DNA from 3 places in the Methylobacterium sp. Leaf85 genome. Region 3 is predicted to be linked to each of the others. Evidence: predicted binding sites of a transcription regulator. Region 3 holds the regulator's gene; each other region holds the start of a gene.

Region 1 (6,024 bases), on a different contig from region 3:
CGTCTTCAGGGTCTCGGCATATTGCTTGACCCGGCTCACGAGGCCGCGGGCGATGTAGTCCGGGGTCTCTTCCGCGAGGAAGATATAGCCGTCGATGAAGTCGAGCACTTCGACGGGGATGTCCTCCAGGCGCTTGCGCCGGACCATGATGACGATGGGCATTTCCAGCCCGCGCTTCCGCATCAGGTTGATGAGGGCGGCGGCCTTGCCGTCGAGGCCGCGCTTGCCCCAATCCACCACCATGCAGCCGATGGCGGCATCGGTCTGGACCGCGATGGCCGCGTCCTCCACGCGGCGGGCGCGGACGACCTCGAAGCCGAGCTTTTCCACCGAGCCTATGATCTGCTGGACGCGCACGCCCTCGAGATCGTCCGGGTCGAAGTTCGGCGCGCACATGAGCACGGTGAAGCGGCGAAAGAAGTCCATGCGGGGGAAGGCTCCGGTGGTCGGATGAATCGAGGGGGGTGTGGGCGCGTTCGCGTTCCGGATCAACCGGGCCGGCCGGCGAGACTGAGCCGGCGGATGACGAGGTAGACGGCGAGCGCCGCGAGCGCGCCGATTCCCAGCGCGAGCAGCGACCCATTGTCGGATTCCGAAAAGAACAGGCCCTTGGTGTTCATGCCGAACACGCCCGTCACCAGGGTGGGCGGCAGGAACAGGGCCGTGAGGATCGACAGGGTGAAGAGCTGGCGGTTGGTGAGCGCGGTGGTGCGGGCGGCGATCTCGTCCTGCAGCAGGCGGCTGCGCTCGGACAGGACATGCATGTCGCGATGGAGGGAATCGAGGCGTTGGACCACCCGCGCGGCCATGGCGCCCACCGCTTCGGGCAATTGATCTCCCTCCGTGCCGGCTTCGTCCTCGAGCCGGTGGAACACCGCCCGCAGCCCGGCGAGCTGCCGGTGGGAGCGCACGGATTGGCGGCGGATCGGTCCCAGGGGCCTCGGGTCGTCCGCCTTGGACTCGTCGAGCATGTCGTCCTCGATGGCGTCGAGGGAGGAGGACAGGCGGTCGGCCGTGGCGATCAGCGCCTCGACGGTGCTGCCGACGAAGCGCTCCAGCAGCTTGGCCGGGCCGGGGACGAGGGCGCCGGACAAGACCGCGTCGCGGGCGGCCACCGCGCAGGACGTGGCGTGGCGGCGGCCGCTGACGAGGAAGCGCGGGCCGAGGATGCAATGGAGACGGCCGTTCGGCTCCTCGCTCGACGAGCCGTCGAAGGCGCGTTCCCGGTCGGCGATGACGAAACCGGCATGGGGGCCGTCCACGACGACGCGCTGATGCTCGTCGCGGGCGAAGGTCGCGGCGGCGAGCCGGGCCGGGCCGAGGCGTCCTTCGAGGATCAGCGCCTCTGTCCGCGCATCGACCAGATCGACATGGAACCAGACGAAGCCGTGATCCGGGTCGTCCAGCGAGGGAATCCCGTCCCCCGGTCCGACCTGGCGTCCCCGTCCCTCCGCGTCGAAGGTGAGGGCGAAGATCAGCCCCGGGAGGGGGGATTCCTCGATGAGAAGGTGCTGCATGGTGCGGTCGCGGCGATCATGGCCGGCAAAATGCCGGCTCACTATCGCGCTGGATCGCAACGCTGGGCGACACTGTGATGACGGAGGGGCACCTCCGCCGATCGATGCTCGGCCTGCGGGTCATGCGATCCGCAAGAGGGGGCGACGACGATTGGCTATCCTCAGCGGGTCACGACGCCCTTATCGGCTTCCTTGACGCTGCCGTCGGCTTCCATGCGGTTCAGGCCCTTGTCCGCTTCCTTGCGAAGCACCTCAGCGAAGGCGGTGGCCTGATGTCCGACGAGAACCTTCATGTCGGCCGGAGCGACGGTCCAGATGACGGCAACGATGAACACCGTCGCGGCCATGCCATAGGCGAAGGTTTCCATGATGCCGAGCCAGCCAAGCAACAACGGGATGCTGCTCACGATCAATCCGATGAAGGAACTTCCGGTCAGAAAATAAACGGAGAAGAAGGTGATGACAGCCAGGCATATGGGCTTGACGAAACGGACGATGAAGCGTTCCATTGCATTTTATCTCCTATTACAGAGTTATTTCAAGAACTTTTCTAAGATGCAATCAGTTGTTTATTACGTATCGACAATGGAATGCGCCTTATAATTCGGTCTATCTCGTTTTCTGACCGCTCAAGTATCTACAAAAATCGTATCGATTCAATAAACGCCGCGTACCAGAAGCTGAGGGAGAGTCCAGCGATTCTCCGGCTTTCGGCGTCGGATGCTGAATTCTACGAATCGAATAAGGAATGTGGTGCCGTTGCCGACGGGGGTCGCCATACTGTCATGCAGCTGTGATTCAAGCGTTCGGATGATTCCCATTCATCAGGAAGGCAATATCATGGACGGCACGCGCGCCGGGACTCGTCCTTTCGATATCGAGGCTATTCGCCGAGAGATGGCGGACGATTTCGATGAAGAGCTCGAGATGGAGCTCGAAGACGAGCGCCTCGAGCAACTCGTTAGCGAAATCGATGCCAGGCCTCGTCTGCCCACCATGGACCGGAAGATCTATTTCCGGGAGCTATTCCGACTGCAACACGAGCTGGTTCGTCTTCAGGATTGGGTGCAGGCCCAGAAACTACGCGTGGTTGTGATCTTCGAGGGGCGGGATTCGGCCGGCAAGGGCGGCGCGATCAAGCGCATCACCCAGCGTCTCAATCCCCGCGTCTGCCGCGTGGCTGCGCTCCCGGCTCCTAACGAGCGCGAGCGTACGCAATGGTACTTCCAGCGCTACGTGGCGCATCTGCCGGCGGGCGGCGAGATCGTGCTGTTCGATCGCTCCTGGTACAATCGGGCCGGCGTCGAGCGCGTGATGGGCTTCTGCACCCCGGACCAGTACGAGGAATTCTTCCAGTCCGCGCCGGAATTCGAGCGCATGCTGGTGCGGTCCGGCATCATCGTGCTGAAATACTGGTTCTCGATCACCGACGAGGAGCAGGAGCTGCGCTTCAACATGCGCATCCACGATCCCCTGAAGCAGTGGAAGCTCTCGCCGATGGACGTGGAGTCCCGTCGCCGCTGGGAGGATTACACCAAGGCGAAGGAAGTGATGCTCGCCCGCACGCATATTCCCGAGGCGCCCTGGTGGGTGGTCGAGGCCGTGGACAAGAAGAAGGCCCGCCTCAACTGCATCAGCCATCTCCTCACGCAAATCCCCTATGGCGACGTGGAGCACCCGCCGGTGCATCTGCCCGAGCGCATGCGCCACGAGGATTATGCCCGCCAGCCGGTGCCGCAGGAGATGTTCGTCCCGGCCCTGTTCTGACCCTGCCGGGGGCGCCGCCCGGCCGGACGCGGTTGCCCAAAGCGGCCGGGATGGGCAAGACCCGTGTCGGACGGGCCGATCCTCGGCCGGTCCGGCTTGGGACCCCCCGCATGAGCGCCACCGACGAGATCCTGTTCGACACCGATGAGGCGGGCATCGCCCGTATCGTTCTCAACCGGCCGCAGGCGCGCAACGCGCTGACCTTCGCGATGTATCAGGGCCTCATCGACCTCTGCGACAGGATCGAGGCGGACGAGCGGATCAAGGTCCTCGTCATCACCGGCGCCGGCGAGAAAGCCTTCGCCGCCGGCACCGACATCGCCCAGTTCCGTGATTTCTCCAGTCCCGAGGATGCCCTCGGCTACGAGCGCTTCATGGACAGGGTCCTGGGCGCGCTCGAGCGTCTGCGCGTGCCCGTCATCGCCGCCGTCGCCGGCGCCTGTACCGGCGGCGGGGCCGCCATCGCCGCCTCCTGCGACCTGCGCATCGCCACCCGTGACGCCCGGTTCGGCTTTCCCATCGCGCGAACGCTCGGCAATTGCCTGTCGATGTCGAACCTGAGGCGCCTGTCCGGCCTCATCGGTCCCGCGCGGGCGAAGGACATGATCTTCACCGCCCGCCTGTTTGGCGCGGAGGAGGCGCTCGCGGCCGGCCTCGTCGGCGAAGTGGTGGAGGATGCCGCTGCCCTCGCCGCCAGGGCGACGGAACTCGCGGCGCAACTCGCCGGCCATGCACCGCTGACCCTGCGGGCCACCAAGGAAGGCCTGCGCCGCCTCGACGCCGAGGCGGAGGCGGAGGGCGAGCGCCCCGGCGATGACCTCATCCTGATGTGCTACACCAGCGCCGATTTCCGCGAGGGCATGGAGGCCTTCCTGGCCAAGCGCCCGCCGAACTGGACCGGCCGGTAAAGCGCTGTTTCGAGCGCCGTTCCGATGCGGATGTGGGCAGCGTGACACACCGGACGGGGAAAGCCGCTGGTCGCCCCGCTGCCTCAGCTCGGTTGCAGCCCTGTCATGCTCGCCGTGATAGAGCGTGAGCGGGGACGGTCGCCCTGGGACATGCTTTTTTTCCGAGGGATGATGCTCCGCTCGTTTCCTCTCGCGGCCGCCGCAGCCCTGTTGTCGGGCCTTGCCGCGTCGGGCGCCCACGCCCAGACCGCCGCCGAGATCGCGGCGCGGCAGGCGCGCCTGGCCCTGGAGGGGCTCGACATCGGCTCGCCGCGCGGCGCCGGCGGCGATCCGCAGACATCGGTGGCGCAGTCGGTGACCTCGGCCAAGCCTTCGGCCAACCTCAACACCTCGATCCAGGACCAGCTCGGCCCCTATGGCGATCCCTACGGCCTGCGCTCGTTCCTGAAGACCAAGGGCATGGAATACAGCCTCACCTATATCGGCGAGACCTTCGGCAATGCGACGGGCGGCGCGCGTCGCGGTGCCATCGTCGAGGGACGCCTCGACGTCCAGTTCGATGCCGACCTCGAAAAGCTTGCGGGCTGGCACGGGGCGGCCTTCCACACCAACCTCTACCTCATCCACGGCACCGGCCTGTCGCGCTACTACGTCAACAATTTCATCACCGTGAGCGCCATCGAGGCGCTGCCCTCCTCCCGGCTCTACGAGCTCTGGTTGGAGCAGAAACTGTTCGACGGCCAGTTCAGCCTCAAGGTCGGTCAGATCGCGGCCGATACCGAGTTCGCCGTGAGCCAGACCGGCACGTTGTTCATCAACTCCACCTTCGGCTGGCCCAACATCATGGCCGAGGTGCTGCCGAGCGGCGGGCCGATCTATCCCCTGGCGGTGCCGGCGATCCGCGCGAAATACGTGCCCAACCAGAACTTTTCCCTTCAGGTCGGCCTCTTCGACGGCGATCCGGCAGGGGCCTACCCCAGCGATCTCGATCCGCAGCGCCGCAACCGCACCGGCACGAACTTCCGCACCGGCGATCCCGCTCTGGTCATCGCGGAGGCCGCCTACGCCTACAACATCGCGCAGGGCGATGTCGGCGATCCCGGCACGGTGACGCTGGGGGGGTGGCACCATTTCGGCCGGTTCGACAGCCAGCGCTTCGACACGGCCGGGCGCTCGCTGGCCGATCCGTCCACCACCGGCATCGCCCGACGCTTCCGGGGCGACAGCGGCCTCTACGGTATCATCGACCAGACCATCTACCGCGAACCCGACGATCCGAACGACGGCGCCAGCGTGTTCCTGCGCGTGTCCGGGGCGCCCTCCGACCGCAACATCGTGGATTTCTACGCCGATGCCGGCATCGCCTATAAGGGCCTCTTCAAGGGACGTTCCGACGACACGATCGGGGTCGCCTTCGCCATCGCGCGGATCTCCGACGCGGCGCGCGGTCTGGACACCGACACGATCCTGCTGGCCGGGACGAACATGCCCCGGCGCAGCAGCGAGGCGGTCCTCGAGGCGACCTATCAGGCCGTGCTCGGACCGGGCGTGACCGTGCAGCCGGACGTTCAGTACGTGTTCCGTCCCAGCGGCGGTGTGCCCAACCCGCGCGACCCCAACGGCGCCCGCATTAAGAACGCCGCCGTGTTCGGCGTGCGGGCGACGGTGCGTTACTGAGAGGCATCGACAGGGCCGATGTGCTCCGGCCGTCCGAAGCCTCGGCACGAGGCGAGGCTGGGATGACGGCTTCGTCTCACGAAGCGCGTGCTCGTCATCGTCATTGACGTCGTCGATATCGGCTATCGATACCATCTGTTTGATGAATGGTGCGC
Region 2 (6,024 bases), on a different contig from region 3:
CTCCTCGTCGACGAGGCCGCCACGCGCCGTGTTGATCAGGATGGCGTGCTTCTTCATCTTGGCCAGCTGCTCGGCGCCGATCATGTTCCGGGTCTCCGGCGTCAGCGGCGCATGCAGGGTGATGACGTCGGATTCGGTCAGGATCGTCTCGAAATCCACGAGGCCTTCCTGCGGGAACACGTCGTAGGCGATGACCTTCATGCCGAGCGCTTCCGCCCGCTTGGCGATGGACTTGCCGAGCGCGCCATAGCCGACAATGCCAAGCGTCGAGCCGGCGATGTCGTGGATCGGATAATCGAAATAGCAGAACTGGGTGGACTTCGCCCAATCGCCCCGGCGCACGGAGTTCGCGTAGGGCACGATGGCGCGCCGCAGGGCGAACATCAGGCCGATCACGTGCTCGGGCACGGTGTTGAAGGCGTAGTTGCGGATATTGACGACCGTGATGCCGAGTTCTTTAGCGACGGCCTTGTCGACGACATCGGTGCCGGTGGCGGCGACGGCGATGAGCTTGAGGTCGGGGAGCTGCTTCAACGTCTCGGCGCGCATGGGCACCTTGTTGATCAGCGCGATCTCGGCCCCCTTCAGGCGCTCGACGATCTCCTCCGGCGTCCAAGTGGAGTCGTACTCGGTATATTCGTGCGGGAAATTGAACTCACGCACCTTGGCGTCGAGGGATTCACGATCGAGGAAGACGATTTTGTGCGCCATTGGAACCCTCAAGCGACGTTCCGCGCCGAGCGCGACGTTACGCGATACACGCTTCTATAGACGATGCCCCGGGGCCGGCGAGATGCCGGCCCCGGGAAACAGCTTCGATCAGGACTTGGCGAGGGGGTTCTCACGCAGGTAGCTGGAGGCGGCGGCGACGCCGGAGCCCGGCTGCACCTTCACGCCGTTGTCGAGCATGGCCATTTCCGCGCCGGCGATGGCGCCGAGGAGCGAGAGCTCGTTCAAGTCACCCACGTGGCCGATGCGGAACACCTTGCCGGCCACCTGGCTCAGACCCGCGCCGAGGGCGAGGTTGTAGCGCACGAAGGCGTGCTTGATGATCGCGGCGGCGTCGACACCCTCGGGGACGAGGATGGCGGTCACCGTGTCCGAGTTCCACTTGGCTTCCTTGGCGCAGGTCTTGAGACCCCAGGCCGCCACGGCCTGGCGGGTCGCCTCAGCGAGTACGGCATGGCGGTGGTAGACGTTCTCGAGACCCTCTTCCCGCAGGCAGGCGAGTGCCTCGCGCAGGCCGTAGAGAAGCGGCAGGGCGGGGGTGTAGGGGAAGTAGCCGGCGCCGTTCTGCTTCTGATGGTCGGCCCAGTCGAAGTAGACATGCGCGAGACGGTCGTTCGGGCCCGACGAGGACTCGGCGGCCTTGAGCGCCTTCTGGCTGACGCAGATCACGCCGAGGCCGGCGGGGAGCATCAGGCCCTTCTGCGAGCCGGCGATGGCGCAATCGACCTTCCACTCGTCGGCGTAGAACGGCAGCGAGCCGATCGAGGACACGCCATCGACGAAGAGAAGCGCCGGGTGGCTGGCCGCGTCGATCGCCTTGCGCACGGCACCGATGTCGCTCGTGACGCCGGTGGCGGTCTCGTTATGGACCGTCATGACGGCCTTGATTTCGTGGTTCGTGTCGGCGCGCAGCGCCTCCTCGATCCGCTGCGGGTTCGCACCCGTGCCCCACTCTTCTTCCTGAACGATCACGTTCAGGCCGAGGCGCTGGGCCATGTCGATCCACAGGTGGCTGAACTGGCCGAAGCGCGAGGTCAGCACCGTGTCGCCGCGATGCAACGTGTTGGTCAGCGCCGATTCCCAGATGCCGGTACCCGAGGCCGGGAACAGGAAGATCGTGCCCTCGGTCGAGCCGAACACGGCCTTGGTCTCTTCGAACAGGGGCTTGGTCAGCGTCGGGAAATCCACCGAACGGTGATCCTCGGAGGGAACGATCATCGCCCGCTGGACGCGGTCGGGGATGTTCGTCGGGCCCGGAACGAACAGATGGTTCCGACCCGGCCGTCTCGTTGCCGCCATGTTGTGTCTCCGGTTCTTCTTCGGTTCGCGCGCACGCATCGTGCGACGCTGGGATCGAATACGGTGGTCCGAGGTCGCGATCCGGCCTGATGGGCAGCCGGGACGGTTCCTAAGCTTTGGGAAAGAAACGGCGGCGCTGCCAGGAGGCCCGGCTGCCGCGCGTCCGTCTGGAGGAGTAGGCAGGGTCCACGATCGCCGACGGAAGGCGCGAGGCCCGCCTCGTGCCATCACCGATGACTGCGAGTTCCGGAGCGCTCGACGTGACTGCCTTCGACTGGATCAAGCCTCTCTCCGTTGGCCGGGGCGCGCGAATACCGCACACTCCCAAGGCCTTGGACGTCGTTTCTCACCTCGTCGGCAACCTTGATTTCGCCTCGCATGGGCTCCGGACACGCGCTTTCCAGCGCGATCCGGTGGGTCACCTTGATCGGGACTATGCCGGGGTTCGCCCCCGAAGGAAAACGCAAAAAACTTCCCGGCCACTCAAAAAATTTGTCGCGCAGCGCAACATCCGCGCGATGCGGTTGAAGTAGTCGCGTTGGGAGGCGAGCCACGGGGCGAGACGGCGCGCGTCATCAAACTGATACGGGAATCCGGTTTGGCTCAATGCACCGAAGCCGTTCGGAGTGGGTCGTGGGCGAAGATACAGAGAAGACGATCCGCGTGAGGACGCTCTTCCTGTCCGATATGCATCTGGGCACGAAGGGCTGTCAGGCAGGATTGCTGCTGGAATTCCTGCGGGATTACGACGCCGACGAGATCTACCTCGTCGGCGACATCGTGGACGGCTGGCAGCTCAAATCGGGCTGGTTCTGGCCGCAGAGCCACAACGACGTGGTGCAGAAACTGCTGCGCAAAGTGCGCAAGGGCTCGACGCTGATCTACATCCCCGGCAACCACGACGAGTTCCTGCGCGATTATCTCGGCATGACCTTCGGCGGGATCGAGGTGGTGGACGACCGGATCCACGTCGCCGCGGACGGCAAGCGCTACCTCGTCATCCATGGCGACCAGTTCGACATGGTCGTGCGGCATGCCAAATGGATCGCCTTCCTGGGCGACGGGGCCTACACGTTCGCGCTCTTCATCAACACGCATCTGAACACGATCCGGCGTCGCCTCGGCCTCGCCTATTGGTCGCTCTCGGCCTGGGCGAAGCTGAAGGTGAAGAACGCCGTCAACTTCATCGGAAAGTTCGAGGAGCTGCTCAGCGCGGAGGCCAAGCGCGTGGGCGCAGACGGCGTCATCTGCGGACACATCCACCATGCCGCGCACCGGCAGATCGCCGGGCTGACCTATCTGAACACCGGGGATTGGGTGGAATCCTGCACCGCCATCGTCGAGCATTACGACGGCACCATGGAGGTGCTGCATTACCCGAGCGTGTTGCGGGCGCGGGCCGCCGCGGAAGAAGCGGAGCGCAGCGCGGTCGCCGTCGGTCCTGCGCGGGCGGTCGCGTGAGGCTGCTGATCGCCACGGATGCGTGGCACCCGCAGGTCAACGGGGTCGTCCGCTCTCTCGAGAACATGGCGGCGGCGGGCCAGGAGCTCGGCTTCGAGACCGTGTTCCTGACCCATCAGGACTTCGCCTCGGTGCCGCTTCCGGGATACCCGGAGATTCGGCTGTCCTATGCCACCAAGGGCAAGGTCGCGCGCCTATGGTCGGATCTCGCCCCGACCCATGTCCATGTGGCCACCGAGGGGACCGTCGGCTACGCGACCCGGCGCTATTGTCTCGCCCATGGCCGCCCTTTCACCACGAGCTATCACACGCGCTTTCCCGAGTACCTCGCCGCCCGCGCCCCCGTCCCCGAAAGCTGGAGCTACGCCTGGCTGCGGCGCTTCCATGGCGCCGCGAGCGGGACGATGGTCTCGACCCCTTCCCTGGAGCGTGACCTCGCCTCTCGCGGCTTCGGCAACCTGATGCGCTGGACGCGGGGGGTCGATACGGACCTCTTTCGCCCCGCCGGGCCGGATGACGTCCCGCCCGATGCCCTGGTCGGATTGTCCGGACCGTTCTTTCTCTTCGTCGGCCGGCTGGCGGTGGAGAAGAACGTCTCGGCCTTCCTCGATCTGGACTTGCCGGGCACCAAAATCGTGGTCGGAGACGGCCCTGACCGGGCACGCCTCGCCGGCCTGTATCCAAAGGCCCGCTTCCTCGGCACCCTGACCGGCGCGGCGCTCGCCCGCATCTACGCGGCAGCGGACGTCTTCGTGTTCCCGAGCCTCACCGACACGTTCGGCATCGTCCTGCTCGAAGCCCTCGCCTGCGGCGTTCCCGTGGCCGCCTATCCGGTCACAGGCCCCCTCGACGTCATCGGCGGAACCGGTGCCGGAATCCTCGGACCCGACCTGCGCGAGGCGGCGCTCGCCGCCCTGTCGATCCCCCGCGAGCGCTGCCGCTCAGAGGCCCTGCGCTACACTTGGGGCGAGAGCGCGCGCCAGTTCTTCACCAACATTTCGCTGGCTCACGGCACCGGCCTTCCCACGCCGAAGCGCCGGGCGTTCAGGACGGCACCGGCAGTGTAGCGTGGGACGGTGGGGATGACCTTCCGGCCTCTTCGCTTGGGGGCACACGCCCACACATTTCTGGCGCCAAGCAAGGTGACCCGTCTTTGGCCGAAGTGTAATCCATCGGGCCGATGACCAGACCGTTCGCCGACCCCGTCGCCAGCACCCTCCCCGCTCTCATCGGCTGCGACGAGGTCGGGCGCGGTGCGCTGTGCGGCCCCGTGGTCGTGGCGGCGGTCTGGTTCGATCCCGCCGTGTTCCCGGCCTCCGTGCTGGCCTGCCTCGACGACAGCAAGAAGCTCGACCGGGCGACGCGCGAGCGCCTGACGCCACTCATTCGCGAACATGCCGAGGTGGCGGTGGCGGCCGGGTCACGGCAGCTCGTGGACCGGATCAACGTCCGCGCGGCGACCCTCGACGCCATGCGGCGAGCGGTGGAGAAGCTCGGTCTCGAAGCGCCCGTGGCCGTGGATGGGCGCGATGCCATCCCCGGCCTGTCCCTGCCGTGCCGGGCGGTGATCGGCGGCGATCGGCTGGTGCCCCAGATCGCGGCGGCCTCCATCGTCGCCAAGACCTTGCGGGACGATCTCATGCGGGTTCTGGCCGGCCGTCATCCGGCCTATGCCTGGGATCGCAATGTCGGCTATGGCACCGCGGCTCATCTCGCCGGTTTGGCGAGCCTCGGCCGCTCCGCGCATCACCGGGTGAGCTTCACCAAGCGTTTCGCGTCCTCGCCCTCTGTTGTCACAACAGGCGCAGCTGTGCCCCGGACGCCGCTGTAGGATCGAAGAGATCCGTGCGCAGGGAGATGCGCGCATCGGCGTAGCCGAGGCGTTGCTTTGCCAGCCGCATGCGTTGGCCGATGAGATCGGCATAGGCCCCGCTGCCGGTCATCCGCCGGCCGAAAGTCGCATCGTAGGCCTTGCCGCCACGGGCCTCGCGCACGAGCGACATCACGTGCCGCCGGCGCCCCGGATAATGCTCGGCGAACCAGTCGTTCACGAGGTCGTCGAGTTCGAGCGGCAGCCGCAGCAGGACATGGCGCGCCTCGACGGCACCGCATTCCCGCGCCCGCTCCAGTACCGCTTCGATCTCGTGGTCGTTCAGCGATGGAATGACCGGAGCCATCATCACCATGACCGGGATGCCCGCGCGGCTGAGCTGACGGATCGCTTCGAGGCGCCGGTCGGGATGGGGAGCGCGCGGCTCCATCCGGCGGGCCAGGACAGGGTCGAGGGTCGTCACCGACATCGCAACCTTGACGAGGCCTAGCTCCGCCATTGGCGCCAGGATGTCGATGTCCCGGGCGACGAGGTTCGATTTCGTGACGATCCCCACGGGATGGCGGAAGCGCGCCAAGACGCCGAGCACGGCGCGGGTGATACCATGGTCTCGCTCGATCGGCTGATACGGGTCCGTGGCCGTCCCGAGGGCGATCGTCTGCGGCAGGTAGCCCTTCGCGGAAAGCTCACGCTCCAGCAACTCG
Region 3 (6,024 bases):
ATTTCACGCACTATGATGCATGTCGGGCAGCACGCCCGATCCACCCTTCTCCTGCCCTAAGGTCCCAGCCCGATGCCCCGCCCCACCTCGGCCGTCCTCGCCCTTCTGCTCGCGGCATGGTCCTTCGACGCACGAGCACAGGATGCGAACCGGGTGCGTGCGATGAACGCGGTGAGCGACCTGGCGCGGGCGCACCGCGAGCAGACGGAGACGCTCCGGCGTATGGAGACGGTCCAGCGCGACCGGGCCAGAGCGGATGACAGGACCCGGCGCAACGCCGAGCGGGACAGCCGTTCGATGCGCCGCTTCGACCGCTGAGCCGGCGTCGACTCGAAGCCTTCCGCCCTCCCCCGCGCCCTCCAGTCGTCGGAATCCGGCGGATGGTCCCGACCTGAGGGTCAGAGCCAGGTGGCGAGGGGACGCTGACGTTTCGGCCCGAAGCCGACGTTTCGCCTCCGACGCGAGAATCCTGAGACATCCGATTGCGGAAGTTTTCAAAGCCGACGCTCGTGCATCTCGCCGGCGCGGGGACAGACTAAACAGCAACATCGTAGCAAGACGCGACGCGATGAGACGCTGCGCCAAGGGTTTCGGTCACCTGGGTAGCGTCCGCCCCTATGCGAAAGGTCGAAAAATGGTCAATTGCCCTTAGAAATTTTTACCGAGGGGAAACTTACAATGGGCAACGGAAAGACGCTTGGCTATTTCGGCGATGTTCTGACAATTGCAAATACAGCCGTCAATTTGATTGGCATGATTCCCGGCCTCGAAATTCCAAGCGAGTTAAAGGCGATATTTGGCGAAGAAGAGGATCCGACGCAGGCATTTCTTGAGGGAATGGATCAGAAGCTAGATTTGCTTTCTCGGCAAGGCGATGAAATCCTCGCGGAAATCAATCAGCTCGGCGAAGGTATCAATTACGATAATAAGATGGAGATTTCGTCGCTTGCTCAGGCGTCAAAATCACATCTCGACCAATACATGAATACGAGCCCCTCCGATCCAAAGCACGCTGATTATCGATCCCTGGCGATCGATAAATCGACCGATGCGCTCTCCATGGCGATCGAGTTCGCCGGGAAGCCGGGTGCAGACGCCGGGCTCGTCATGCCAGCCCTCCTGTCTGCGCTCGCCGCTCGGATCAACGTCATTCGCGAGATCGAAGACGGCGCCACATCGGGTGACTTCAAGGAGACACTGAATGCGGGGATCAATGCACTCCATGAAACAGTCGCCTCGTATAAGAATGAAGTTTTAGAATTTGCAAAACAACCCGATCAGGACAAAATCGGCGCCAAAGTCTATTTAATCAATGGCAATGTTCTCCTCGATGTTTGGTACGATAACGGTGAGGCGGGCGGCCTTAGAACATACCAGCAGGAAATCGTGATCGGCGCGCAAGGATCGGCGGATCATAAACTCATGGACACTGCCTTGACGCCCGCGGTACCAATCCCAGGCGCCCCCGGACACTATTATGACCGCGATATAACAAATTACGACGTTATAAAAAGTCTTTTTACGAGCCGCGGATTGGAACAACAATTCAACGATAAGGAAAGCAGCTGGCTGAATGAGTATTTTTACCCACAAAAAGGGGTCACAAACCTTGAAAAGGCTGTCGATACCCTGCGACAGCTGACGAGCGGCCAGCACAAGTTCGATGTCGCAGACTCGATCGGCAGGACGATCGAGATCGATCACCTGACATATGACAAGGCGCCCAACACGCTGGAAGGTTACGCCGGCAACGATACGCTCATCGGAGGTGATGGCAACGACACGCTCAAGGGCGGCGGTGGCAACATCGATTATACGGTCTTCGGCGCCAATGGTGACGGCCACGATACCCTCTACGGCAAGGGTGGCGACGACATCATGCTCGGCGGCACCGGCAACGATGTGCTCGACGGTGGTGCGGGCAACGACCGTCTCGATGGCGGCGCCGGCAGCGACACGGCGAGCTACAAGTCGGCGACCGTTGGCGTGACCGTCTCCCTCGATTTGCAGGGCTGGCAGGAGATCGTCCCCGAAAAGGTGACCGTGTTCCAACCGGACCCTTACCCCGGCGAGGGCCCCGGAGGCATCGTCACCCCCCCTCCCGTCATAACGACGATCCGGGCGGAAAAGGATCGCCTCCTGAGCATCGAGAACCTCGAAGGCAGCAGGTTCAACGACCGTCTCACGGGCAACGTCCTGAGCAACACGATCCACGGCGGAGCCGGCAACGACGACATCGACGGTCATCTCGGTGCGGACCGGATGTACGGCGAGGCCGGCAACGACACCTACGTCGTCGATCAATCCGGCGATCGCGTCTTCGAAGCGAAGGATGCCGGGCAGGACACCGTCAAGACGAGCGTCAGCTACGTCCTCGCTGCCGGACAGGCGATCGAGACCCTGGCCACGGCGAAAGCGACGGGCACGGGCGCGATGAACCTCACCGGAAACGAGTTCGCTCAGGCGCTTGTCGGCAACAACGGCGCCAACCTCCTCGATGGCAAGGGCGGCGCCGACACGATGACCGGGTATGCGGGGAATGATACCTATGTCGTCGACAATGCCGGCGACGTTGTCGTCGAGGCGGCCGATCGCGGCATCGACGCCGTCCGCTCGTCCATCAGCTTGACCTTGGCGGCCAACGTCGAGACCCTCACGCTAGTCGGCACGGCTGCACTCAACGGCACCGGCAACGCTCTCGCCAACACTCTCACCGGCAATGCCGCCGCCAACCTCCTCGACGGCAAGGCCGGGGCCGACACCATGGCCGGCGGCGCGGGATCGGACACCTACATCGTCGACAATATCGGCGACAAAGTCGTGGAACTGAGCGACGCCGGCACCGACCTCGTCAAGGCATCCGTGTCCTTCTCGCTCGGGGGTTCCCACGTGGAACACCTGACGCTCACCGGCACCGGGAATCTCAGCGCCACCGGCAACTCGCTCGATAACGTCCTCAGGGGCAATGGCGGCGTCAACGTCCTCGACGGTAAGACGGGCGCGGACACGATGATCGGCGGTGCCGGCTCCGACACCTACATCGTCGACAACATTCGCGACAAAGCCGTGGAGGGGAGCGACGGCACCGGCATCGACCTCGTCAAGGCGTCGGTGTCCTTCTCGCTAGGGGGTTCCCACGTGGAGAACCTGACGCTGAACGGCACCGGCAACCTCAACGCGACCGGCAACACGCTCGTCAATGATCTCAAGGGCAATGCCGGCGCCAACCATCTCGACGGTGGCCTCGGGGCGGATACGCTGACGGGTTTGGCCGGCGAGGATACCTTCGTGTTCAGCACGAAGCTCGGCGCGACCAATATCGACCACATCACCGATTTCTCGGCCGGGATCGACACGATCCAGCTCTCGAAGAGTATCTTCGCGGCGCTCTCGGCCGATGACCTCGCGGCGGCGTTCAAGGACCTGGGTGTGACCGGTGCCAAGATCGATGCGAACGACCGCATTCTCTACGATCACGACACCGGTGCCCTGTCCTACGATGCCGATGGCAGCGGCACCACGGCCAAGGCGGTCCAGTTCGCCATCATCGACAACCGGGATAAGGCGACGCTGACTTACGCCGATTTCCTGCTGGGGTAGGCGTCCCGACACGCCCTTGGCCGAATGAGACTCATTCGGCCAGGGTCATTCCGACCGTCGAAGCCCTCGGCCACCCTGCCCGGGTTCTGCCAAGTGTCGAAAGCAGCCCCGGGAGCGGGGACCAAACGTAAGATTTTCGTCACTCGGACTGACCGCCCTGGTTTCACTCGTCCGTCGAGAACATCTCGTCGAAGGAATAGCCGGAGCCGCGCACGGTGCGGATCGGGTCGCTCTGGCGCGGGCGGTTGATAGCCTTGCGCAGGCGGCCCACATGCACGTCCACCGTGCGCTCGTCGATATAGACGTCGTGGCCCCAGACCCCGTCGAGGAGCTGCTCGCGCGAGAACACCCGGCCGGGGCTCTGCATCAGGAATTCGAGGAGCTTGAACTCGGTGGGGCCGAGATGGATCTCGCGGCCCTGGCGGCGGATGCGGTGGCTGACGCGGTCGAGTTCGATATTGCCGGCGATGAGCAGGTCCGCCACGTGGCTCGGCTTGGCCCGGCGCAGGAGCGCGCGGACCCGGGCGAGCAGCTCCGGCACCGAGAACGGCTTGACGATGTAATCGTCGGCGCCGGTGCCGAGGCCGCGGATGCGGTCGCCCTCCTCGCCGCGCGCCGTCAGCATGATAACCGGCAGCCGCTCGGTCTCGCGCCGGGCGCGGATGCGGCGGCACAACTCGATGCCGGAGAGACCGGGCATCATCCAGTCGAGGAGGACGAGGTCGGGAACCTGCTCCTGAAGGCGCAGATCGGCCTCGTCGCCGCGGGCGGCGGTGTCGACGACGAAGCCCTCCGCCTCGAGGTTGTAGCGGAGGAGAAGGGTGAGGGCCTCCTCGTCCTCGACGATCAGGATGCGCGTACTCATGCGGGTGTTTTCAGGGTGAGGGCGGCCGTCCCGTCACGCACGGGACGGCCGCGCGACGATCGTGCCGGAATGGCCCGATCGGAGGGACGGTCAGGCGCTGGCGGGCAACGACACGGTGGCGTAGTTCGATGCGTCGTTCTTCGGGCGATCCTGTTCGGCCAGTTCGTTCGTGCCGGTGACGAGGTAGTGGATCGTCTCGGCGATGTTGGTGGTGTGGTCGCCGATCCGCTCGATGTTCTTGGCGCAGAACAGCAGGTGCGTGCAGAACGAGATGTTGCGCGGGTCTTCCATCATGTAGGTCAGCAATTCGCGGAAGAGCGAGTTGTACAGCGCGTCGATGGCGTCGTCACGCTCCCAGACGTCGAGGGCGGCCTTCACGTCCTGGCTCGCATAGGCGTCGAGGACGTCCTTCAGCTGCTCCTGCACCAGGTCGCCCATGTGCTGGACGGCGATGACGATCTTCTGCGGCTGGATCTGCTCGGCGATGGCCACCACGCGCTTGGCGACGTTCTTCGACAGGTCGCCGATGCGCTCCAGATCGTTCGAGACGCGGATGGCCGAGACCGTCTCGCGCAGGTCGATGGCGAGGGGCTGACGCTTGGCGATGAGCAGGATCGCCCGTTCCTCGATCTCGTGCTGGAGGGCGTCGAGGCGCTTGTCGGCGCCGATCACCGCCTGGGCCAGGGGCACGTCCCGGCGTACCAGGGCGTTGCCGGAATCGGTCATCATCTTCTCGGCGATCCCGCCCATCTCGGAAATCGAGCGGCGCAGGTTTTCCAGTTCCGTATCGTAGGAACTGACGATGTGGTTGGGCATGCTCGCACTCCTCGACCGAGGCCGCCTCGGGCGGCCTGCATCGCGTAGGATCGGGTCCGGTGCCGCGGACGCGGCCCCGGCGGGCTCAGCCGAAGCGGCCGGTGATGTAGTCCTGGGTCTGGCGCTTCTCGGGGTTCATGAAGATCCGCGTGGTGGGGCCGAACTCCACCAGCTCGCCGAGATACATGAACGCCGTGAACTGCGAGATGCGTGCCGCCTGCTGCATGTTGTGCGTGACGATGACGATCGTGAACTCGGAGCGCAGCTGCTCGATCAGTTCCTCGATGCGGCCCGTGGAGATCGGGTCGAGGGCCGAGGTCGGCTCGTCGAACAGGATCACCTCGGGACGCTGGGCCACGGTGCGGGCGATGCAGAGGCGCTGCTGCTGGCCGCCGGAGAGGCCCATGCCGGACTGCTTGAGCTTGTCCTTCACTTCGTCCCAGAGGGCGGCCTTGCGCAGGGATTCCTCGACGCGGACGTCGAGATCGGCCTTGGGCAGCTTCTCGTAGAGGCGCAGGCCGAAGGCGACGTTGTCGTAGATCGACATCGGGAACGGCGTCGGCTTCTGGAACACCATGCCGATGCGCGAGCGCAGCTCGTTGAGATCGACCTTGGCGTCGAGGACGTTCTGGCCGTCGAGGAGGATCTGCCCCTCGGCGCGCTGCTCGGGGTAGAGGCTGTAGATCCGGTTGAAGGTGCGCAGGAGGGTCGACTTCCCGCAGCCGGACGGGCCGATCAGCGCG

What was found. The regulator PhoB, encoded in region 3, activates phosphate uptake and scavenging genes when phosphate is short. The targets are predictions, from matches to a motif close to TGTCATNNANCTGTCAT.
Region 1: the regulator PhoB is predicted to act here: its motif matches at 2,299-2,315, upstream of ppk2 (polyphosphate kinase 2).
Region 2: the regulator PhoB is predicted to act here: its motif matches at 2,599-2,615, upstream of ASF08_RS13230 (UDP-2,3-diacylglucosamine diphosphatase).

What each region holds. Positions count from the first base shown of each region.
Region 1 covers NZ_LMME01000002.1:65,616-71,639, reverse strand. Annotated here, with positions in the region: gene ASF08_RS02885 (Orn/Lys/Arg decarboxylase N-terminal domain-containing protein) at 1-426, opposite strand, end outside; gene ASF08_RS02880 (CorA family divalent cation transporter) at 489-1,517, opposite strand; gene ASF08_RS02875 (hypothetical protein) at 1,679-2,026, opposite strand; gene ppk2 (polyphosphate kinase 2) at 2,358-3,284, shown strand; gene ASF08_RS02865 (enoyl-CoA hydratase/isomerase family protein) at 3,395-4,192, shown strand; gene ASF08_RS02860 (carbohydrate porin) at 4,361-5,869, shown strand.
Region 2 covers NZ_LMME01000023.1:212,688-218,711, reverse strand. Annotated here, with positions in the region: gene ASF08_RS13240 (D-2-hydroxyacid dehydrogenase) at 1-711, opposite strand, end outside; gene ASF08_RS13235 (aminotransferase class V-fold PLP-dependent enzyme) at 820-2,028, opposite strand; gene ASF08_RS24850 (hypothetical protein) at 2,289-2,561, shown strand; gene ASF08_RS13230 (UDP-2,3-diacylglucosamine diphosphatase) at 2,662-3,489, shown strand; gene ASF08_RS13225 (glycosyltransferase family 4 protein) at 3,486-4,556, shown strand; gene ASF08_RS13220 (ribonuclease HII) at 4,670-5,320, shown strand; gene ASF08_RS13215 (PA0069 family radical SAM protein) at 5,283-6,024, opposite strand, start outside.
Region 3 covers NZ_LMME01000031.1:121,115-127,138, forward strand. Annotated here, with positions in the region: gene ASF08_RS16895 (hypothetical protein) at 73-318, shown strand; gene ASF08_RS16905 (calcium-binding protein) at 679-3,600, shown strand; gene phoB (phosphate regulon transcriptional regulator PhoB) at 3,764-4,465, opposite strand; gene phoU (phosphate signaling complex protein PhoU) at 4,556-5,281, opposite strand; gene pstB (phosphate ABC transporter ATP-binding protein PstB) at 5,367-6,024, opposite strand, start outside.